3 regions of the Carnobacterium sp. CS13 genome follow, and region 1 is predicted to be linked to each of the others. Evidence: riboswitches for the same ligand, from Rfam matches in the RefSeq annotation. Region 1 holds a riboswitch; each other region holds the start of a gene.
What was found. A riboswitch is a leader RNA that binds a small molecule or an ion and turns the genes downstream of it on or off. The one in region 1 is predicted to bind magnesium.
Positions count from the first base shown of each region.

Region 2: it holds a riboswitch for magnesium, as region 1 does, so the genes downstream of both, mgtE (magnesium transporter) here and JHE06_RS10975 (magnesium transporter MgtE N-terminal domain-containing protein) in region 1, are expected to answer to the same signal.
Region 3: it holds a riboswitch for magnesium, as region 1 does, so the genes downstream of both, mgtA (magnesium-translocating P-type ATPase) here and JHE06_RS10975 (magnesium transporter MgtE N-terminal domain-containing protein) in region 1, are expected to answer to the same signal.

Region 1 covers NZ_CP067364.1:2,324,303-2,331,136, reverse strand. Annotated here, with positions in the region: gene JHE06_RS10995 (ROK family transcriptional regulator) at 1-1,009, opposite strand, end outside; gene JHE06_RS10990 (PTS sugar transporter subunit IIC) at 1,378-2,673, shown strand; gene JHE06_RS10985 (DUF7916 family protein) at 2,691-3,590, shown strand; gene JHE06_RS10980 (GNAT family N-acetyltransferase) at 3,844-4,428, shown strand; M-box (ykoK) riboswitch at 4,520-4,683, shown strand; gene JHE06_RS10975 (magnesium transporter MgtE N-terminal domain-containing protein) at 4,975-5,526, shown strand; gene JHE06_RS10970 (magnesium transporter) at 5,626-6,273, shown strand; gene wrbA (NAD(P)H:quinone oxidoreductase) at 6,437-6,834, opposite strand, start outside.
Region 2 covers NZ_CP067364.1:1,165,827-1,172,660, reverse strand. Annotated here, with positions in the region: gene JHE06_RS05740 (acetate uptake transporter) at 62-676, opposite strand; gene mgtE (magnesium transporter) at 911-2,284, opposite strand; M-box (ykoK) riboswitch at 2,578-2,741, opposite strand; gene JHE06_RS12165 (group II intron maturase-specific domain-containing protein) at 2,929-3,264, opposite strand; gene ltrA (group II intron reverse transcriptase/maturase) at 3,297-4,214, opposite strand; gene JHE06_RS05725 (LapA family protein) at 4,802-5,203, opposite strand; gene JHE06_RS05720 (SDR family NAD(P)-dependent oxidoreductase) at 5,303-6,106, opposite strand; gene rnz (ribonuclease Z) at 6,118-6,834, opposite strand, start outside.
Region 3 covers NZ_CP067364.1:660,533-667,366, forward strand. Annotated here, with positions in the region: gene JHE06_RS03215 (diacylglycerol/lipid kinase family protein) at 1-765, shown strand, start outside; gene JHE06_RS03220 (M3 family oligoendopeptidase) at 833-2,644, opposite strand; M-box (ykoK) riboswitch at 2,900-3,065, shown strand; gene mgtA (magnesium-translocating P-type ATPase) at 3,429-6,044, shown strand; gene JHE06_RS03230 (VanZ family protein) at 6,159-6,677, shown strand; gene JHE06_RS03235 (YebC/PmpR family DNA-binding transcriptional regulator) at 6,791-6,834, shown strand, end outside.

The DNA of each region.
Region 1 (6,834 bases):
GGATATAGACGATGTCTGAATCCATAATCATTAGCAAATTATTGATGGCGATAGAAAAATAGTGAATCGCTTGATTAATAATCGTGATTGAACCTTCATCGCCTAATTGATAGGCTTTAATAAGCGTGTCGATGTCGATTTGTTTTCTTTCGGCTACTAACTGTTTGAGAAAAGTATGAGGTGCATCTTCATAAAGAAGGTTTGCTTTTTTTATCATCCAAGATTCACTAGTGTAAGTTTGAAGGCAACCGCGTTTTCCGCACTCGCATAGAGCACCATTTGGATTGATGACAGTATGTCCAATTTCACCAATCAAATGGTTGTTCTCTGCGTATATTTCCCCATTGTACATATAAGTGCAAAACATTCCGCGTCGAACATGCAGAAAAATAAAATTCTTATCTTGTTTGTATTCTCCAAATAAGCGTTCAGCGATAGCCATACATTTAACGTTATTTTTAAAATAAACAGGTAAATCAATTGAGGCGATAATATCTTTTAATGGAAATGTTTGCCAAAAAGGGTGATTTGTTTTAATGCTTTGACTAATGGAATCATAATGGCCTGGTATAGCAATGCCGACAGCAACAGGGTCATATTCCGTATATTGTTCGATAAACTGAGTCATTTTTTCTAGAAAAAAAGTCTCCGTAAATGACTCTTGAAAATCCCAACTATTATGATAGAGAATTTGTTGTTCAATAACCGATCCCAGATTATCGCTTAAACAAAAGGACAGAAACTTATCGGATAACTCTACGCCTATGAAGTAGCTGTGTTGGGATGAAATCGTTAATAAAATTTTTTTGCGGCCTGGTTTGTTACCTGTTTCATCTTCGCCTAATTCATGAATATGTTTTTCATCAATCAGTTTGTTTGTTATTTCGCTTACAGTAGCAGGGGTAATGTTTAATTCTTTTGATATCTCGATTCTTGAGATAGGTCCTTTGGTGTATATTTTATCTAATATTCTTGTTTTTTGTATACCTTGCTTCTTAGATAGGTACATACTAATAGCCTCTTTCTGTATTTATTTATAAAATAAATGCCTATATTGTTCTTGCAAGAAGGACATTTTTAGCAACAGAATACGCGTGATATGCTAAAACGATAGTTGCTTATCTTACTTCTTTTTCTTATAAAGGTTTATTTTTACGGTTGATTATTATGGTGCAAGTCATTAAAGATAGTATAACTTATTATTTATTTTTTGTAATGATTAAAAATAAATAATGTTAAATAATCAATTAATTGTTTACAAAATAAAACTAATTGACTATACTGTATTTAATAACTAAATATTACTAATTAACGAAATGAAAGGGTTTAACGTGGTTTGTTTTGTTATATAAAGTAATTAAAAAAGGGGGATTCATTATGTCACAGTCAAACAATTTTATTGAAGAAAAAGTTATGCCGATTGCAGTAAAACTAAGTACAAATAAATATTTAACGGCCATTCGCGATGGGATTACTTTAGCCATGCCTTTAATCATCATTGGTTCTATCTTTATGGTCATTGCCAGCTTGCCAGTTCCTGGTTGGGAAGCTTGGTTAGGAGATATCGGTGTATCAGGTTATTTATGGAAAGGCGTCGATAGCAGTTTTGGTTTGATTGGTTTAATAGCAAGTTTTGGTATTGCCCAAAGTTTGGCAACTCAATACAAAGTAGATGGAGTTGCTGCTGGAATTGTTTCGTTAGCTTCATTTGTTGTTGTAACACCTTTTATTTCAGGTGAAACAGGATCAGGGCTTACGGTCACTTATCTTGGTGCTCGGGGTTTGTTCGTTGCTATTATTCTAGGGTTATTGAGTGCATATGTGTACCAGTGGTTCATTAACCACAATATTCAAATCAAGCTGCCAGAAAGTGTTCCGCCAGCTGTTGCGAGAAGTTTCAGTGCCATTATCCCAGGTGCAGCGATCATTACATTTTGGTTAATTGTATACGCTTTACTTGATTCTATGACATTGCCTAATTTACATGAAATTGCTCAAGTCGTTTTAGGGGGTCCGCTCGGATTATTGGGTAATAACATTTTTGGTACAGTGATTGTCGCAGGTTTAAACAGTTTGCTATGGTTTGTTGGGATCCATGGCGGTAATGTGGTGAACTCTATTATGCAGCCGATTTGGATCGCGAATTTAGATGCTAACCAAGCAGCTTATCAAGCTGGAAGCGAATTGAAAAACGTGATCACGATAGCGTTTATGGACAACTTTGTTTATATCGGCGGTGGTGGAGCAACGATTGGTTTAGTACTGGTTATCGGCTATTTAGCCCGCAAAAAAAATACCAGTAAACAAACCAAAATTATGGCTCCGATAACAGTTGTACCGGGTTTATTTAATATTAATGAACCGACGATGTTTGGTATTCCAGTAGTCTTGAACTTTATGCTGCTTGTTCCGTTTGTACTTGCTCCAATTGTCAATGCAGTTGTTTCGTATATCGCCATGTCAATCGGACTGGTGCCTTTAACTAGAGTCGTAGCCTCTTGGACGATGCCGCCTATTATTAGTGGTTTCTTAACAACAGGTAGTGTGAGTGGTTCGATTCTGCAAATTGTTTTAATTGTATTGGATGTTCTGCTTTACTTGCCGTTCTTCTTAGCTCTTGAAAAACGGTTCAAAGCACAAGAAGAAAATGAATCATTGTCTCAAAAATTATAAAGGGAGTAGTGAAAAAAATGAATAAACGTTTAATTAGTGCGAATACTGCAGAAATTTTGGCTATGAATGCTCAAGAATTGAAACAAAGTATTAAAGCAAGCGAAGGCCGCGTTATCCTATCCGAAAATTTGGCTCCGCGTGAATCGTTTATTGGCGATATTACAAATTCAGAAATTGCACGAGCATTCGGAGCTGATTTAATTCTTTTAAATGGAATCGATGTATTAAATCCCGATGTATTTGCAATCGGAGAATACGAAGGCTCGTTTGTTGATCGTTTGCATGAATTAGTTGGTCGTCCGATTGGAGTCAACTTGGAACCGGTGGATACGTCTGCAGATATGCTTGAAGAACGGGAAGAAATCTCTTTAGGGCGTCAAGCCAATAGCGAAACATTGAAACAAATCGAAAAATTAGGATTAGACTTTGTCTGTTTCACAGGTAATCCAGGAACAGGTGTAACAAATGTCGCAATTATTGATACAGTAAAAAAAGCAAAAGAACATTATTCTGGTCTTATTATTGCTGGGAAAATGCATGGTGCTGGAGTCGATGAAGCTGTTGCAGATTTAAACGTCATTAAAAGCTTGATTGAGGCTGGAGCGGATATTATTCTCACACCATCAATTGGAACAGTGCCAGGGTTTGATAAAGAAGATTTAAAAGAAGCTGTTAAATTAGCACACCAAGAAGGAGCTCTAGTTATGACCGCTATTGGAACGAGCCAAGAAAGTTCCGATCCTGATACAATTAAGTATATGGCTTTACAAAATAAAATATGTGGAGTTGATATTCAACATATTGGCGATGCTGGATATGGCGGAGTTGCTACGGTTGAAAATATTTTCGCAATGAGTAAAGCCATTCGTGGACAGCGTCATACTGTATCAAGAGTTGCACGTTCTATTAACAGATAATAGTTGCAGTAACTGGGAGGTTATATTTCATAAAGTTACAAGAAAAGAAGCTTTCTAACGTTTGTTAGGTGCTTTTTTCTTGTAGCTTTTGAATGCTACTCGTCAAAAATTAATTGTTATTTAAAAATTGAATAGGGTTAATGTGACAAGTTTTATTGCATTTCATAGTTTCTAAGAAAATCAGCCGCTGAATAATATAAATTTATTCTGTATGATAGGTACAAAGAAGAATGATACTGAGGAGGATGATTAGGTGAAACATAGCGGTACTCAACCATTAGAAACAGAAAGATTATTCTTAAGAAGGATCGCCCTAAATGATGCAGAAGACGTGTATCACAACTGGGCAAGTGATGAAGAAGTAACCAAACATTTAACATGGAAGCCGCATAACAGTAGCGAGGTTACAATAGCCAGTATCTCAAATTGGCAAAAAGAGCTGGAACAAGAAGACTGCTATCGCTGGTGTATAGAGTTAAAAGAAAACCAACAAGTCATCGGAACGATTGATGTGGTTCAGATAAACAACGACATTGAATCTGCCGTGATTGGGTATTGTATGTCTAAGGATTATTGGAATAAAGGAATTATGACAGAAGCTTTTAGTGCTATTAAAGAATTTTTATTTGAATGTGTTGGATTTAATAGAATAGAAGCCAGCCACCATACCGAAAATCCTGGTTCGGGAAAGGTCATGGAAAAGGTTGGAATGAATTTTGAAGGAATCAAAAGAGAGGGAGCAAAGAATAATGAAGGGAACCTTTGTGATATAGCAACGTACGCTATGTTTAAATCAGATTGGGAAAATGAGTACAACGAGATAGAGCAAAACGATTAACTTTTCTATCCTAAAAAGCGTCGTTCAAAAAGAGTAAGCTTAAATGTTAAATTCTTTTGTCCTACAATGAATAAGAGAGATAGAAAGAATTGAATAGCCTTGTTAGGTGAGGCTACTGTACTAGAGAGATGCTGCTACCCAGAAACGTCCAAAGACGCCAATGGGTTAACAGGAATTTTCGAATTAAGGAAATTTTTAACGTAGCTGGGATCGTCCCTATGCTATACAGTGCTGAAACTCAATGAAGGGGTGCGGGGATTAAGCCCATTTGAAGCATCTTGCCCAGCAATTGTTTTGCACGCTCTTCGAAGCGTGCTTTTTTTATTTCTTTTTTAAGTTAAATGGTAAGCAAAAGTCAACAGGAGAAAAACGTTTTTGCTGTTAGCTTGTTTCATTACCATGAAATTCTCTAGGGGGTGGTTCAAGTGGATTCTATTCCATCTTGTCGACAGATGAAAAAATCGAAAAGTTTTATTCATATAGTGCAAAAACTAATACAGGAAAGAGGAGCACTTTTAATGAGCCTTCCTGAGAGGAATAATAGTAATGAAAAGAATGGATGACAGAAAAAACACATATTATGAAGGAATCTTCAAAGCCGCAAAGGAAAACAACCGTAAAAAATTTCGTAAGCTATTTTTGAAACTTCATACAAATGATCAAGTTGAACTTTTTCACCTCTTATATCCTGAAAAGAGAAAAAAAGTAGAGAGCTTTTTAGAACCAGCAGAATTTGCGGACTTATTCCATTACATGGAGATAGACAATGTGGTAAACTTTTTATCTTATCGAGATGACGAAGAAAGTCAAGTTTTCTTAAATTTATTAGACGCAGCAGAAAGAAGCAGAGTAGAAGAAATGCTTGCGTATGAACCGGAAACTGCCGGGTCCGTTATGACGAAAGGGTTTATTAGCGTTTATCCTGAACATACTGTGCAGCAAACAGTGGAGATGGTACGTACTTTTGCTAAGGAAGCAGAAATGGTTTATTATATTTACGTTTTAGACACAGCCAGCAGATTGGTAGGCATCTTATCTTTACGAGACACGACCTTGAATTCGGAAGTTACAAAAGTCCGAGATGTTATGCTGACTTAACTAGCCTTTGTGCGTATGAATGATGACCAAGAAGCAGTTGCCCGTATGATTCAAGATTAGGATTTATTAGCTGTCCCTGTTTTAAATGATGAAGATGTGATGTTGGGAATTGTGACTGTAGATGATGTGATGGATATTTTAGCTGAAGAAACAACAGAGGATTTTAATGAATTCTCTGCTATTCAAAAAAAAAGCAAAACGGAACGAGGAGAAGAAAGCGCTTGGCAAATTGCTCGTGCAGGGATGCCGTGGATCGTCATTCTTGTTTTCCTTGGAATGATCAGTGCTTCTTTGATCAGTTCATTTGAAGAAACGTTGAGTCAAGTGGTCGTGCTTGCTGTTTTTATCCCGATTATTATGGATTCAGCTGAGAATGTCGGCACACAATCCTTGGCGGTTGCAGTTCGAAATATTCCTATGGGAGAAGAAAAAACTAGGGAAGAATTTTGGCAAAACGTCCTAAAAGAACTTCTAGCAGGAATGATAATCGGATTATCTACAGGGGTAGTTTTAGCACTTGTAGTGGGCATTTTTTATCAGAACCTCGTTTTAGCCGTCATTATTGGCTTTTCTCTTTTGGTGACTTTAAGTTTATCTACTGTAGTAGGTGCAGTCATTCCCTTCCTTATCAATAGATTGAAAATTGATCCCGCTATTGCTTCTGGGCCTTTTATTACAACGATCAATGATGCAATGGGGTTATTGATTTATTTTAGTGCAGCAACAAAACTGATTCATGTGCTTTAGAAAGAAAATAGAAGAGCAGCCCCAAACGCAATTCAAGACGTTTGGGGCTGCTCTTTTTTTTAAAATAAATTTAAAAGGGAACAGGACACAAGTCCCGCTCCCCCCTTTGCATAATTGAATAATTAACTCATGCTTTGTTTCAAAAAATCAACCTGAAGCAGGCTTATTCGTTGCCTTTTTTGACCCATTCTGCCACTTTGACGGTACGCTCAGCTTGGTATTTCACAGCATCTGCTACATCTTCAATCATTTTTCCGTCTTGTCCTACAGTCACGCTTGTTCCATAAGGGTTGCCGCCTGCTTTGAATAAGACAGGGTCTGAATACCCTGGCGCTGCAATAATGGCTCCCCAGTGCATCATGCTGGTATACAATGACAGGATTGTTGCTTCTTGTCCACCATGCGGATTTTGCGCAGAAGACATAGCACTAACTACTTTGTTAACTGTTTTTCCGCTAGCCCAAATGCCTCCTTGGATATCCAGGAACTGTTTCATTTGTGATGGCATATTTCCGAAACGCGTTGGAGTGCTGAAAATGATGGCATCTGCCCACTCCAAAT
Region 2 (6,834 bases), 1.2 Mb from region 1:
GGTAACCGCATACATAATAGCGTGGTTTAAACTCCTCTTGCAAGAAGAGGAGTTTCTTTTTTTATTTTTTAAAAATACCAAAAGGTTTGCCGATTGGCAAGAAAGTATAACCAAAATGTCCATTTAAAACTGCTGCCGCACTTCCATAAAAAGCAAAGATAGCAATCAAAAACTCAGCAATAGCAGCCATCATGTGAAAGAAGTTTTCTGCAATTCCAAAACTTGACATAAACAGCCCTAAGAAAAGAAAAGCAATCAATAAGAAAATCATAAATAAATTTTTATTGGTTTCCATCGCTCCCAATGTCATAAACACAGTGAAAACAAAGTAGCCTAAGAAAGCCACACCTAATTGTCTAGGGTCATACATTGCCTGAAAAGCAGCTCCAAATAAACCGTTTTGAACCATCCAGCTCATTCCTGTTCCTAACCAAAATAAGCCGTAAGCTGCAAAAGCTGTTGCTCCAAATAAATTGTTGTGTTTTGCATCATATGACGAAGCAATCAACTGCCCAATTCCACCTAGCATAAAAGCCCAAGGGACGATACCGGAAACGCCGTTAGTCCATCCTAATTTTTGTGTAGAAGCAACTAATGTCACTATTGCTAATCCAAATAATCCAATTGCTGTTGGATCTATTATTACCTGTTTAACCTGAACATGTTCTTTTTTCACTGTATGCATACTCCTCTGTTTGTAATATCAACTTATTCAAAGTAGCATCTCCTACAGCTTGAGTCAATAACACTTTGATTGATTTCGCTTTCAATCCTTTAAACCGACACTTTGATTCACAAGTTCTCTTTAGATTGGTTAAAATCTTTTAAATAGAAAAGTACTGTTTTAGGTTTGCCCTAAAAAGAGCAGCACCAAACGTCTTGAGATACGTTTGGTGCTGCTTCCAGATTTTTAAAGCACATGGAGTAGTTTTGTTGCTACGCTAAAGTAAATCAATAACCCCATTGCATCATTGATGGTCGTGATGAAAGGACCAGAAGCAATAGCAGGGTCAATTTTCAGTCTGTTGATAAGAAAAGGAATTACAGCACCCACTACAGTAGACAAGCTTAAGGTCACAAAAAGAGAAAACCCAATAATCACTGCTAAAACTAGATTCTGATAAAAGATACCTACTACGAGTGCTAATACTATTCCCGCAGCTAACCCGATTATCATTCCTGCTACTAATTCTTTTAGTATATTCTGCCAAAATTCTTCCTTGGTTCTTTTTTCTCCCATAGAAATGTTTCGGACCGCTACTGCCAATGACTGCGTTCCTACATTTCCGGCTGAATCCATAATAATGGGGATAAAAGCAGCAAGCACTACAACTTGATTCAAAGTTTCTTCAAAAGAACTAATTAAAGAGGCACTGATCATTCCCAAGAAAACAAGGATGATGATCCACGGCATCCTTACTCGAGCAGTTTGCCAAGCGCTTTCTTCTCCTCTTTCCATTTTGCTTTTAGTTTTTCGGATAGCAGAAAATTCATTAAAATCTTCTGTAGTCTCTTCAACTAGAATATCCATCACATCGTCAACAGTTACAATTCCTAACATCACATCTTCATCGTTTAAAACAGGAACTGCTAGTAAATCGTAATCTTGAATCATACGTGCAACTACTTCCTGGTCATCATTGATTCTCACAAAGGTTAGCTGGGTAAGCATAACGTCTTGAACTTTTGTATCTTCTGGATGAAGAATCATGTCACGAAGAGACAAAATACCTACCAATCTGTTTTCTTTATCTAAAACATAAATATAGTAAACCATTTCTGTTTCTTTAGCAAAGATACGCACCATTTTTACCGTCTGCTGCACAGTGTTTTCAGGAGAAACACTGATAAATCCTTTAGTCATAATGGATCCGGCAGTCTCTGGCTCATAGGCAAGCATTTCTTCTACTCTGCTTCTTTCTGCTGCATCCAACTGGTTTAAGAGAGCCTGTCTTTCTTCGTCATCTCGGTAGGATAAAAAATCCACCACATTATCTATCTCCATATAATGGAATAAATTCGCAATATATTCAGTTGAAAAGGCTTCATAGGCTTCCGTTTGATCAGCGGGATCCATCCATTCAAATAATTCCGCAAACTCTGACGGTTCCAAGAAACTCTCTACTTTTTTCTTTTTTTCAGTATATAGAAGATGGAAGAGTTCTACTTGGTCATTTGTATGGAGTTTTAAGAATAACTTACGAAACTTCTTACGATTATTTTCCTTCGCAGCTTTAAAGATTCCTTCATAGTAATTATTTTTTCTATCATCAATTCTTTTCATTAAAATCATTCCTCTCAGGAAGGCTCCTCAAACGAGCTTCTCCTTCTTGTAATAGTTTATGTAGCGTATGGATGGGATGTTTTTGATTTGTTTCATCTGTCGACAAGACGGAATAGAATCCATCCGAACCACCTCCCTTAAAGGATTTTATGATAAGGCATCAAGAGCAAGATAGGAGCAAAATTATTCTTCTGCTCCTATCTGTCTTTAAGATAAAATAGAAACAAAAAAAACACGCTCCGAAGGGCGTGCAAAACAATTGCTGGGCAAGTTGCTTCAAATGGGCTTAATCCCCGCACCCCTTCATTGAGTTTCAGCACTGTACAGCATAGGGTCAGACCCAGCTACGTTAAAAATTTCCTTAATTCGAAAATTCCTGTTGACCCGTTGGCGTCTTTGGACGTTTCTGGGCAGTAGCTTATCTCTGGTACAGTAGCCTCACCTAACAAGGCTATTTAATTCTATCTATCTTATTCATTGTAGGACAAAAAAAATTAATATTCAAGCCAGCTCTTTTTTAATGATGCGCTTTAGTCTTTTCTAACTTTGATCTGTCTGAATTCTATTCTATATTAATCGAGTAGGAGGAGCCTTACGGCTCCGACCTCTCACACCACCGTACGTACCGTTCGGTATACGGCGGTTCAATAACTTAAGTATCTCTGCTGGAAAAGTTGGTTTAGGTCTTTTAGACCCCAATTTACCAGCTTTTTCTTCGTAATCGCTCCGTGAAGTGTGTGGGTACGGGTCATACGCCAATACCCTTTTCTCGTATTAGCCACCTTCCATGCTTCTTCTTTCTCTATTCCATACTTTCTTAACATACGAAATTTAGTCGATACTTTGTTCCATCGTTTCCAACATAGTTGTCTCAATCGATGATTTAGCCAATGAGCTACGCTCTTGATAAAGCTTTTCATATCTCCAATTCCATAATAATTAATCCAGCCTTGTGTATAGAGGTTAATTTCTTTTATAATTTGTTTGAATGTACCAGGACGTTTTCGGCTCGTTAGTTTTCTGAGTCGGTTACGGAACTTGAGTTTAGCCGCCTTAGATGGGCGGCTTCTGACTTTCCCTGTGTTTTCCAGATAGTGAAACCTAGAAACTTAGCTTTAGCTGGAGTAGTCACTTTACTTTTTTCCGTATTAATCTCCAACCGGAGGTTTCCCCCTATAAAGGTCGTCACGCTTTTTAAAACTCGTTCTCCTGCTCTAGGTGTTTTCACATAGATACAAAAGTCGTCCGCATAACGTACAAACCGGTGTCCTCGCTTCTCTAATTCTCTATCTAGTTGATTTAAATAGACATTAGCGAGTAGTGGAGAGATAACTCCACCTTGAGGGGTTCCTTTATAATTCTCAATAAAGACATTGCCGTCCATAATTCCAGCTTTAAGAAAATTCCATATTAACCGCAACACTATTTTATCTTGGATATAGTAGTTGAGGTAATTCATCAACTTTTGATGATGAACTGTATCAAAATAGTTACGCAAATCACAGTCGACAATCGTTTTGTATCCTTCGGATACATATTGTTCTGCCTGTTTAATCGCTTGATGAGCGTTCCTGCCTTTCCTAAAACCATAACTGTATGTCGAAAAGGAAGGGTCAATGATGGGTTCAATCACTTGTAGAATAGCTTGTTGCACCACTCGATCTCGCACTACGGGAATTCCCAAGTTTCTTATACCACCGTTATCCTTAGGGATAGAAACCCGCTTAACAGGTTGTGGTTGGTAAGTTCCTGCTCTCATCTTCTCTATCATTTGCTGACCATATTTTATTAAGTGAGCGTCCAATTCATGAACGGTCACTCCATCGATACCGGCAGCTCCTTTATTTTGATACACTTTCTTGCTGGCTAACTTTAAATTATCTGAATTAGCGATTTGATTGATTAATGAGATACCATCTTGTTTCATCATATCGTTACTGTAGCTCTCTACACTCTCTTGTACTCTTTCGTTTCCAACTTATCCCTCCAAGAGTAGCCATCTTTCGGTCTATACCACGATGTTTTCTGTAGTCGTGAGCTACATCCACCTCCTTGTTTATTCCAAGATTATTATTGTTCTGCCCTTCGGAGAACTGTGTTCTCCTACTATGGCGTCTGCTGACTTCTCACTATTCGTTGTTACTACGGTGTTTACCGCTAGTGAGACCTCCCGGGTAAGAATGATAACCTTCCACTCATGTCACTGCCTCATTTACTGTAGGAGACTCGTGCAGTATCGGACTTCGCTTTGTTTGGCAAGCTCGTCCATCTCCAGTCAGCCTTGTATGAGATTTCTGTTCGTCAGTGCGAGTGTTTGCGTCCAGCTTCCTTCGGATTCTTTCTCGCGAAAGACACCCTTGCTATTCGCTAACAGTTCCTACTGCCAAGCCTGTAGTGGACTTTCACCACCAAGTTATCACCCATGCCGGGCGCACCAAAAAAGATTGAGACAAAAAATTGTCCCAATCTTTTAAAGGAAGTTATTTCTTTCATACCCTAAAAATAATCCATTGTGTTTTATTTGTTGTCTGGTGTTGCATGAGTCATTCGATCGATCAATTCTTTTTCTAAACTGTTGATTTTATTTTCTTGTTCAATGATTTTAGCATCTTGATCGTTTAATTTTTGTTCATATTCCATTCTCACATTATCTAGTTCATTTTGTTTCGTTTGGTCTATTTTGGATAATTCATCTTTATAATTTTTAATTTGTTTCTTGGTCTTAAAAGCAGAATTCGTTGCGATCAACACCGTTATCAGTGCCCCAATAAATAAAGAACCTAAGATCACCATGATCAGCGGCCACGACACCATTGTAAAGCCAAAGTTAACTGGAACCGCTTCTACATTCACTACTGCAAATAAAGCAATCATTAAAACTAATATAATAGCTACCACAATGCCCCACTGTTTTTTCATTTTATCTTCCCCCTTTTACTAAAAATAAAACTGAAACTCTGCTCAATTTCTATACATTGATTTTAGCATAACGGGGTTTCTTCCCCTAATGAAAACTCTTTATTTATTGTTAAATAGATTCAATGCTAAAAAATCTCCTACTTTCGGAAATAAGTAATACAATTTTCCAGCTATTTCCATAGAATAAGGAAGATTTAACTCTCTTTTAGACGTGCCCATCAAAGCCACGACACGTTTTGCAACAACAGTAGAATTTAAGACCATGCTTCCAACTTTTTCTAAATATTTTCCGCTTTCATCTGCAATATCAAAGAAGTTGGTTTCAATTGGTCCTGGATTTACAGTTGTAACAAAAACATTTAAAGGTTTTAACTCCAATCGTAAGGCATTTGAGTACCCTATGACAGCAAATTTTGTAGCTGAATAAATACTTGACTTCGGAGTTGCCATTTTGCCTCCTTGTGAAGCCACATTGATAATATGGCCTTGACGTTTTTCTGCCATTTGGATAGCGACTAATTGAGTTACATACATCATTCCCAAGACATTTACCCTAAACATATTTTCAGCAACACTCATTTTAAAGGTCAATGCTTCTTCAAAATGGCCAAAACCAGCATTGTTAACTAAAATATCAACAGCGCCTACTTCTTGATGGATGGTTTCAATAACCGTCTGAATTTCTTCTGGATCAGAAACATCCATAGCATAGGCGTAAGCTGCTTTTCCAGAGTAGTTTGCACACTTCTTTTTTACTTCTGCTAGTAAATCCATCCTGCGAGCACTGACCACTACGATTGCACCTTGCTTAGCTGCTTCATAAGCGATTTGTTCCCCTAAACCAGTGGAACCTCCCGTAATAAGTACAATCTTATTCGCTAAGCCGTTTCGCTTGTTTGCCATATCTTACACCCTCATTTCTTAGTTGTCGTTCTTTTTAACGGAATATCAATTTCTTCAAAATCCTTTACGATATGAGTCTGTTTAAAGATTTTTTGTGCTTCTTTTTCCAATAGATGAACATCTTTTCCAAGGTAGCGAGCGCTGATATGAGTTAAAAGCAGTTGTTTAACGCCTGCATCTAAAGCAACTTCAGCTGCATCCAGATTCGTTGAATGGTTGTAGTCACGAGCCATTTTTCGATCAGATCCTTCAAAGGTGCTTTCATGTACCAATACGTCAGCATTTTGAGCTAAAATAGCACTATTGGCAGTTTTTTTTGTATCTCCTAAAATAGCGACCACTCGTCCTTTTTGTGTTTCTCCAATAAAATCTTGACCGTTAAAAATCCGACCATCCGCTAAAGTAATGGTTTCGCCGTTCTTTAACTTTCCATACAGCGGACCAAAAGGCACTCCAGCTTCTTTTAATTTTTCAACTTTCAGACTTCCTTGATGATCAGCTTCTTCAACTCGGTAACCAAACGATTGGATGCCGTGTTCTAGCGGCAAGCATGAAACCTTAAATTGTGCATCTTCAAAAATCACATCTGCTTCATGAATTTCATGAAAATTTAATGGATACTTCAAAAAAGTACCTGAGACTTTCAAACTGGTCAATACAAAATTTTTGATGCCTTTTGGTCCGTAAATCGTTAATGGGTCTTCTCCCCCTTGAAAAGCTCGGCTGCT
Region 3 (6,834 bases), 900 kb from region 1:
GCCGGAGATGCTAAACGATTTGCTAATGAAGCAGCAAAAGATAGAGTGGAAGCTGTTTTTGTTATGGGTGGAGACGGCACAATAAACGAATGTGTTAATGGCATCGCAGGAGAAGCTTATCGTCCTGACTTTGGTTTTATCCCTATGGGAACTGCTAATGATTTAGGTCATGCACTTGGTATTCCTATGGATCCCGCGGAAGCCATTGCCATGCTGCCTACAGCTGCTAAATGCAAGATAGATGTTGGAAAAGTCAATGATGATTACTTTATTGATGTCATTGCAATCGGAAGCATCCCTGAAGCTGTTCAGAATGTTAGTACAGAACAAAAAACTAAATTAGGTTTTTTTGCTTATATTTTGGAAGGCTTAAAAGCAGCAAAAAAGAATAAAAGCTACTCATTCAAATTAACCTTAGATGAAAAAACTTTTTCACAAGAAGCTGAATTGGTTTTAGTTGCGCTCACCAATTCAGTAGGCGGTTTTTCATCTCTGTTACCAGAAGCTAAAGCAGATGATGGGTATTTGCATTTGGTTTTATTAAAAAAAACGAGCTTGCTAAAGAAATTACCCTTGCTTCTTAAATTACTTAAGGGAGAAACGAATGATACACGTGATGTTTTATATGAAAGGTTCAAAACAGGCCAAGTGGCTGTCTCTAAAAAAGAAAAACTAGGAACGAATATTGACGGTGACCCAGGAGATGACTTGCCCTTAACTCTTGAAGTGTTAGCTTCTCACATAACTGTTTTTGTGCCTAGTTGATTTTAACAGTTTCCATAAAACACCATAAAAAACCCGTTGCGTGTAAGCAACGGGTTTTATTTGAAAACTAATTTAAAAAATCTTCTGTCAATGTCAAAAAGGTTTCAACATCATTTTTCATAATCGCTATTCCAGCCTCCCAGAATTCGGGTTTAGTCAAATCAGCGTTTAAGTGTTTCATTGCCAAATCTTCCGTAGACATAGAAGCCGTATCTCTCAATAAAGCGATGTAACGCTCTTCAAATCCTTGGCTTTCTTCAAGAGACTGAGCATAGATTCCTAGACTGAAAAGGTATCCAAACGTATAAGGGAAGTTATAAAAAGGCACATCCGCAATAAAGAAGTGTAATTTGCTAGCCCAAAAATGCGGATGGTAGCTGCTTAAAGAATCTTGATAGGCTTCTTTTTGGGCAGCCTCCATTAACTCAGACAAGCGTTCATCTGTTACAATACCGGTTTGGCGTTCTTTATAAAAATTAGATTCAAAGATAAAACGAGCATGAATGTTCAAGAACATTGCCAATGCGTTTTGAATTTTCGTATCTAGTAAACCAATTTTAGCCTCTTTTGTTTTAGCTTCTTTTACAGTTGCATCGGCAACGATCATTTCAGCGAAGGTACTAGCTGTTTCAGCTACATTCATCGCATATTGTTGGTTTAAAGCAGGCAAGTCATTCATTACATGGCTATGGAAAGCGTGGCCTAATTCGTGTGCTAAAGTAGAAACTTCACTTGGTGAATCGGCATAAGTCATAAAAATTCTTGATTCATTGCTTTCTGGCAATTCTGCACAGTAGCCGCCAGGACGTTTGCCGCTGCGGTTTTCAGCTTCGATCCAATTGTGTTCAAAAGCATATTGAGCAAAATCAGCCATTTTTGGACTCACTTTTTTGAAGTTTTCGATGATGAACTCGGCCCCTTGATCATACGGATAAACTTGAGGTTCTGCGTTCCCAACTAAAACAGGCGCTTCAATATCTTGCCAAGCTAATTTTTCTTTTCCTAATAATTGGGCTTTTCGGTTTAAATAATCTATAAAAGGCTGTTTATGATCGCTAACGGCTTGCCACATGGTATCTAATGTTTCACGTTTCATTCGATTGTATTCTAACGGACGTTTTAAGTAATCGGTCACGCCATGAGCTTGATAATCTGCTAAACGAAATCCGGCTAAATGATTAAGCGTATCGCTGAATAAAGGAGCTTTTGCTGACCAAGTTGCTTCCCATTTCTGAAAGAGCTGTTCTCTAACTTCAGCATCAGGATCCGCATTCATTTTATTGTAGGCTTGTCCCGCAGATAAGTTGGTTACACGCCCATCTTTATCTTCAAATGGAATTTCAATTGTTGCAACTAATGTATCGTAATGGTCGCTCCAGCCTTGGAATCCATCAATGGAAAGAGAATTGATCAAGGCCTCTTCAGCTTCACTCAATAATTCTTTACCTTGAGTTCTTATTTCATTTAAAACAAATTGAATCGGTTGAAACTCAGGCAGATTTGTTAAGTTAGTCCATTCAGAGTCAGGTATCTCAACTATTTTTTTAGCTAAAATTGTCTGAACCGTGCTCGAAAAGCTGCTTAATTCGAATGCTTTCCCCAATAGAGCACTGGCTTGTTTATTATTGATATCAGCAGATTGAACAGCTTCAATAAAAGTATGGACTTGAGACAAACCAAAAGTTACTTTTTCTTGTAAAGCTAATAATTGTGTAAAGTGTTTGAAATCAGGTCCATCTTGTTCACTGTTCCAACTGGTTACATTTTTTGATAATTCCTCTAACTGTTCTTGAAGGAGAGCCATTTTTTCATGGAGTTGAGTTGAACGACTGCCTCCAGGAAAAATAGATTCTAAATCCCAATTTATACTGTATTTCATTTAAAAACTCCCTTTCTAATTGCCGCTTTCTTTATTATAGTCCAGTTGCTTCTATTTTGAAAATAACCATTATCGGTGAAAAAGTTGGAAAAGAAAAATAATCCGCTGATTTTAAGACAAACCCATTCAAATGGCCAATCAGTAAGGGGATTAAACTTGAAATAAACTTAACTTTTAAAAGAATAGAAGAAGAGAAATCGAGCAACTTGACTTCTAAAAATCTTTGAGCTAGCATAGTAAATGACATGAAATGAATAAAGCTTCTGTTAGGTGAGGCTCCTATATGGAAAAACGCTGCTGCCCAAAAACGTCGAGAGACACCAATGGGTCAACAGGAATGATCGAATTAAGGTCATTTTTAATGTAGCTGATGAATAATCTACGCCATATAGTGCTAAAACTCGACGATGGAGAAGGAATACAAGGAACTTTTTTGAGGTGCAAAAAAGCTGTATTTAAATATGGAATCGTTTATCGTTTATTTAGAATGGATATTCAAGCATATACTCTATCGCAGAATGGAGTGTATGCTTTTTTATTGTTTGCTTTCTAAAAGGGTTTCAATCGTAATTTCGAGTTTTTGAATTGTCATTTCAGAGTAATGCGCAGACCTATCAAAAAAAGGCGAGGTGAATGGTATGGAAAAAGGCTCTAGTAGTGATAGTCCAGGTGATGATTGTTGGAGAGATGAAGAAAAAATAAGTAAGCCTGCCATGACCCTCTTAATTAGGATAATAGTGTAGCAAACTTGTTTTTTCCGGTAAGGCAAAAGGAGGAAAAAATAATGGCAAATCAAAAGAAGCACATTTATACAGAAAAAAAATCTAAAAACAACCAATTAAAAGAATTAGGCTACCTCACAGAAGAAGCAGTTTTAAAACAGTTGGATACAGGAGAGTCAGGCTTAAGCAAATCAGAAGCGGAAAAGCGCTTAGAAGAATTTGGGTTAAATGAAGTCGCTGCTCAAAAGCCTGTTCCTTGGTATCTACTATTACTCCAAGCATTTAAAGATCCATTTATTTATGTTTTAGCACTTTTATTAGTTGTCTCAGCTGCTACTAAAGATTTTGAAGCCAGTATCGTTATGGGCTTGATGATTTTATTCAGTGCAGGACTTCATTTTATTCAAGAATATCGTTCTCAAAAAGCCAGTTTGGCTTTGAAAGAACTTATCGAAACCACTTGTGCAGTGACCAGAGAAGGGGTAACGAAAGAAATCCCCATTGATGAAGTCGTTCCTGGCGATATTGTCAATCTGTCGACAGGAGACTTGATTCCAGCAGATGCTCGTTTGATTTGGACTAAGGACTTATTCGTCAATCAATCGTCATTAACGGGAGAATCGATGCCGATTGAAAAGTTTGTCCAAATAGAAGGCGAAAAAGAAGATCCGCACGTAACGGCTTTGGATCTTCATAACTTAGCTTTTATGGGGACAGATGTTTTAAGCGGACAAGGAAAAGTAGTCGTATTAAAAACAGGAGAAGATACTTTCTTTGGAGATATTGCTACTCAATCTTCTAAATCTAGAGGAGAAACGAGCTTTGACCGTGGCGTAAAAAATGTTAGTAAATTATTGATCAACTTTATGCTTGTCATGGTTCCTATTGTATTTTTAATCAATGGAATCTCAAAAGGCGATTGGGGCGAAGCTTTCTTCTTCTCAATAGCAGTAGCTGTTGGTTTAACACCAGAAATGCTGCCGATGATCATTACGAGCAACTTAGCTAAAGGTGCGATTACGATGTCTAAGAAAAAAGTAATCGTTAAAGAATTAAATGCTATTCAAAACTTGGGTGCTATGGATGTCTTATGTACGGATAAAACTGGAACGATAACGGAAGACAAAGTCGTTTTGGTACGTCATGTAAATCCGATTGGCGAAGAAAGCAATCGTGTTTTAGAGTTAGCGTATATGAACTCAAATTATCAAACCGGTTGGAAAAATGTGATGGATCACGCTGTCATTGAGTATTTCAGTGAAAATCGTGAAGAAGCTGAATTAGAAAAAGTCGAAAAAATTGACGAAATTCCATTCGATTTCTCAAGACGCCGTTTAACTGTAGCTGTCAAAACAGGGGATCAGCAAATTATGATCACTAAAGGCGCCGTAGAAGAAATGCTGAAAGTTTGTCAATATGTAGAATTGAACGGTGAAGTTGTTCCGTTGACACCAGAATTACAAAAAACGATGGAAGAAGTCAGCATCAAAATGAACAAAGAAGGCATGCGTGCACTAGGTGTCGCCTATAAACTGAACGTTCATGATTCAGCTGTTTACTCAATTAAAGATGAAGCAGATATGGTGCTAGTAGGGTTCATGGAATTTTTAGACCCGCCAAAACAATCTTCTATCACAGCTATTAAGTCGCTCCATGAACATGGTGTGAATGTAAAAGTTTTGACTGGCGATAACGAAATAGTCGCTCAAAAAATCTGTAAAGAAGTTGGAATCGAAGTGAACCGTGTGATTCTTGGAACAGAACTTGAAACGATGGATGACAACGAATTGATGGATGCAACAGAAGAAGTCAATCTTTTTGCTAAATTAAATCCAACTCAAAAAGCTCGAATCATTGAATTATTGCAACAAAAAGGACACACAGTTGGATTTATGGGAGACGGCATCAACGATGCGCCCGCATTGAGAACGGCTGATGTAGGGATTTCTGTTGATACCGCAGCAGATATTACGAAAGAAGCTAGTTCAATCATTCTGTTGGAAAAGAGTTTAACGGTTTTAGAAGATGGTGTGTTAGAAGGCCGGACTGTTTTTGGAAACATGATGAAATACATTAAAATGACGATCAGTTCAAACTTCGGTAATGTATTTAGTGTATTAGTAGCCAGCGCCTTTTTACCATTCTTGCCAATGCTTTCGATTCAACTCTTAGTCCAAAACCTTATTTATGATATCGCCCAATTAACCATTCCTTGGGATAAGATGGATGAGGAAGATTTAATGAAACCAGCTAAATGGGGAACGTCAGATTTATTGAAGTTTACTTTTAGCATTGGGCCGATCAGTTCGATTTTTGATATTTTAACATTTGTACTGATGTGGTTTGTTTTCCAAGCTAACACGGTCCAAGATGCTGCTTTATTCCATTCAGGTTGGTTCGTGATTGGTTTGATTACTCAAACTGTTGTCGTCCATGTGATCAGAACGAAAAAGATTCCGTTTATTCAAAGCAGAGCCAGCTTAAGCGTAACGTTATCAACCCTTGCTGTTGTAGTGGCTGCTGTATTGATCCCTGGAAGCAAATTCGGGACATTCTTTGATTTTGTAGCTTTACCGGCAACTTACTGGAAATGGATGATCCTAATTGTTTTAGCTTATATTGTATTGACTCAAGTAGTCAAAGATATTTATATTAAAATAAATAAACAATGGCTATGATGGTTTAATGTTATTGTCAGCAAGAAAGTCAAACTATATATGGTTTGGCTTTCTTTTATGTGAAAAGAAAAGAAATTGAGGTAAACTAAAAGAAAGAAAGAAAGGAGTGTAAAAATGCGTTCATCCACAAAAGATAATCTATTTATCGGGTTGGCTTTAGTAATTATGGGGGTGTTGTTTTATAGTTCTTCCCAACCGTATGAAGAACAATCGGTCACCCCTTTGCTGAATCAACTATTAGCAAAAGAACCGCTTAAGAATCTGCTGAGCGGGATCCACTTTACATATGCTAGCGGAGAGGTAAGCATTGATGCGCTGGGATATAGCGAGTTTATAGAGTTTTTTATTCGCAAAGCTGCCCATTTTGGCACCTATTTTTTATTAGGGTTGTTTTGGTTTCTAGGATTGAAGAATAAAATGACGAGCATCAGTCTAGCTGCCTTTATTTCTTGGCTGCTCGCTACCGGCTATGCAGCACTGGATGAATTTCACCAAGGCATTACGCCTAACAGAACACCATTGTTGCAAGATGTGACCCTAGATAGTGTCGGCGCATTAACAGCTATTGGGCTAGCGCTTCTCTTTTTTGTTTTCCACAAAAACAAAAAAAGAACAAAAAAGAATTACCGTTAGGACTATTTCTCCTAAGATCCATCACTTTTAGAAAGATTTGCTCAAGAACCTGTTTTTTGGTAGAATGAGAAGGGCTTATTTGCCAAAATACAATGTGAGATGAGGGAATATGGATGGCAGGACATTCAAAATGGAACAATATCCAAGGACGTAAAAA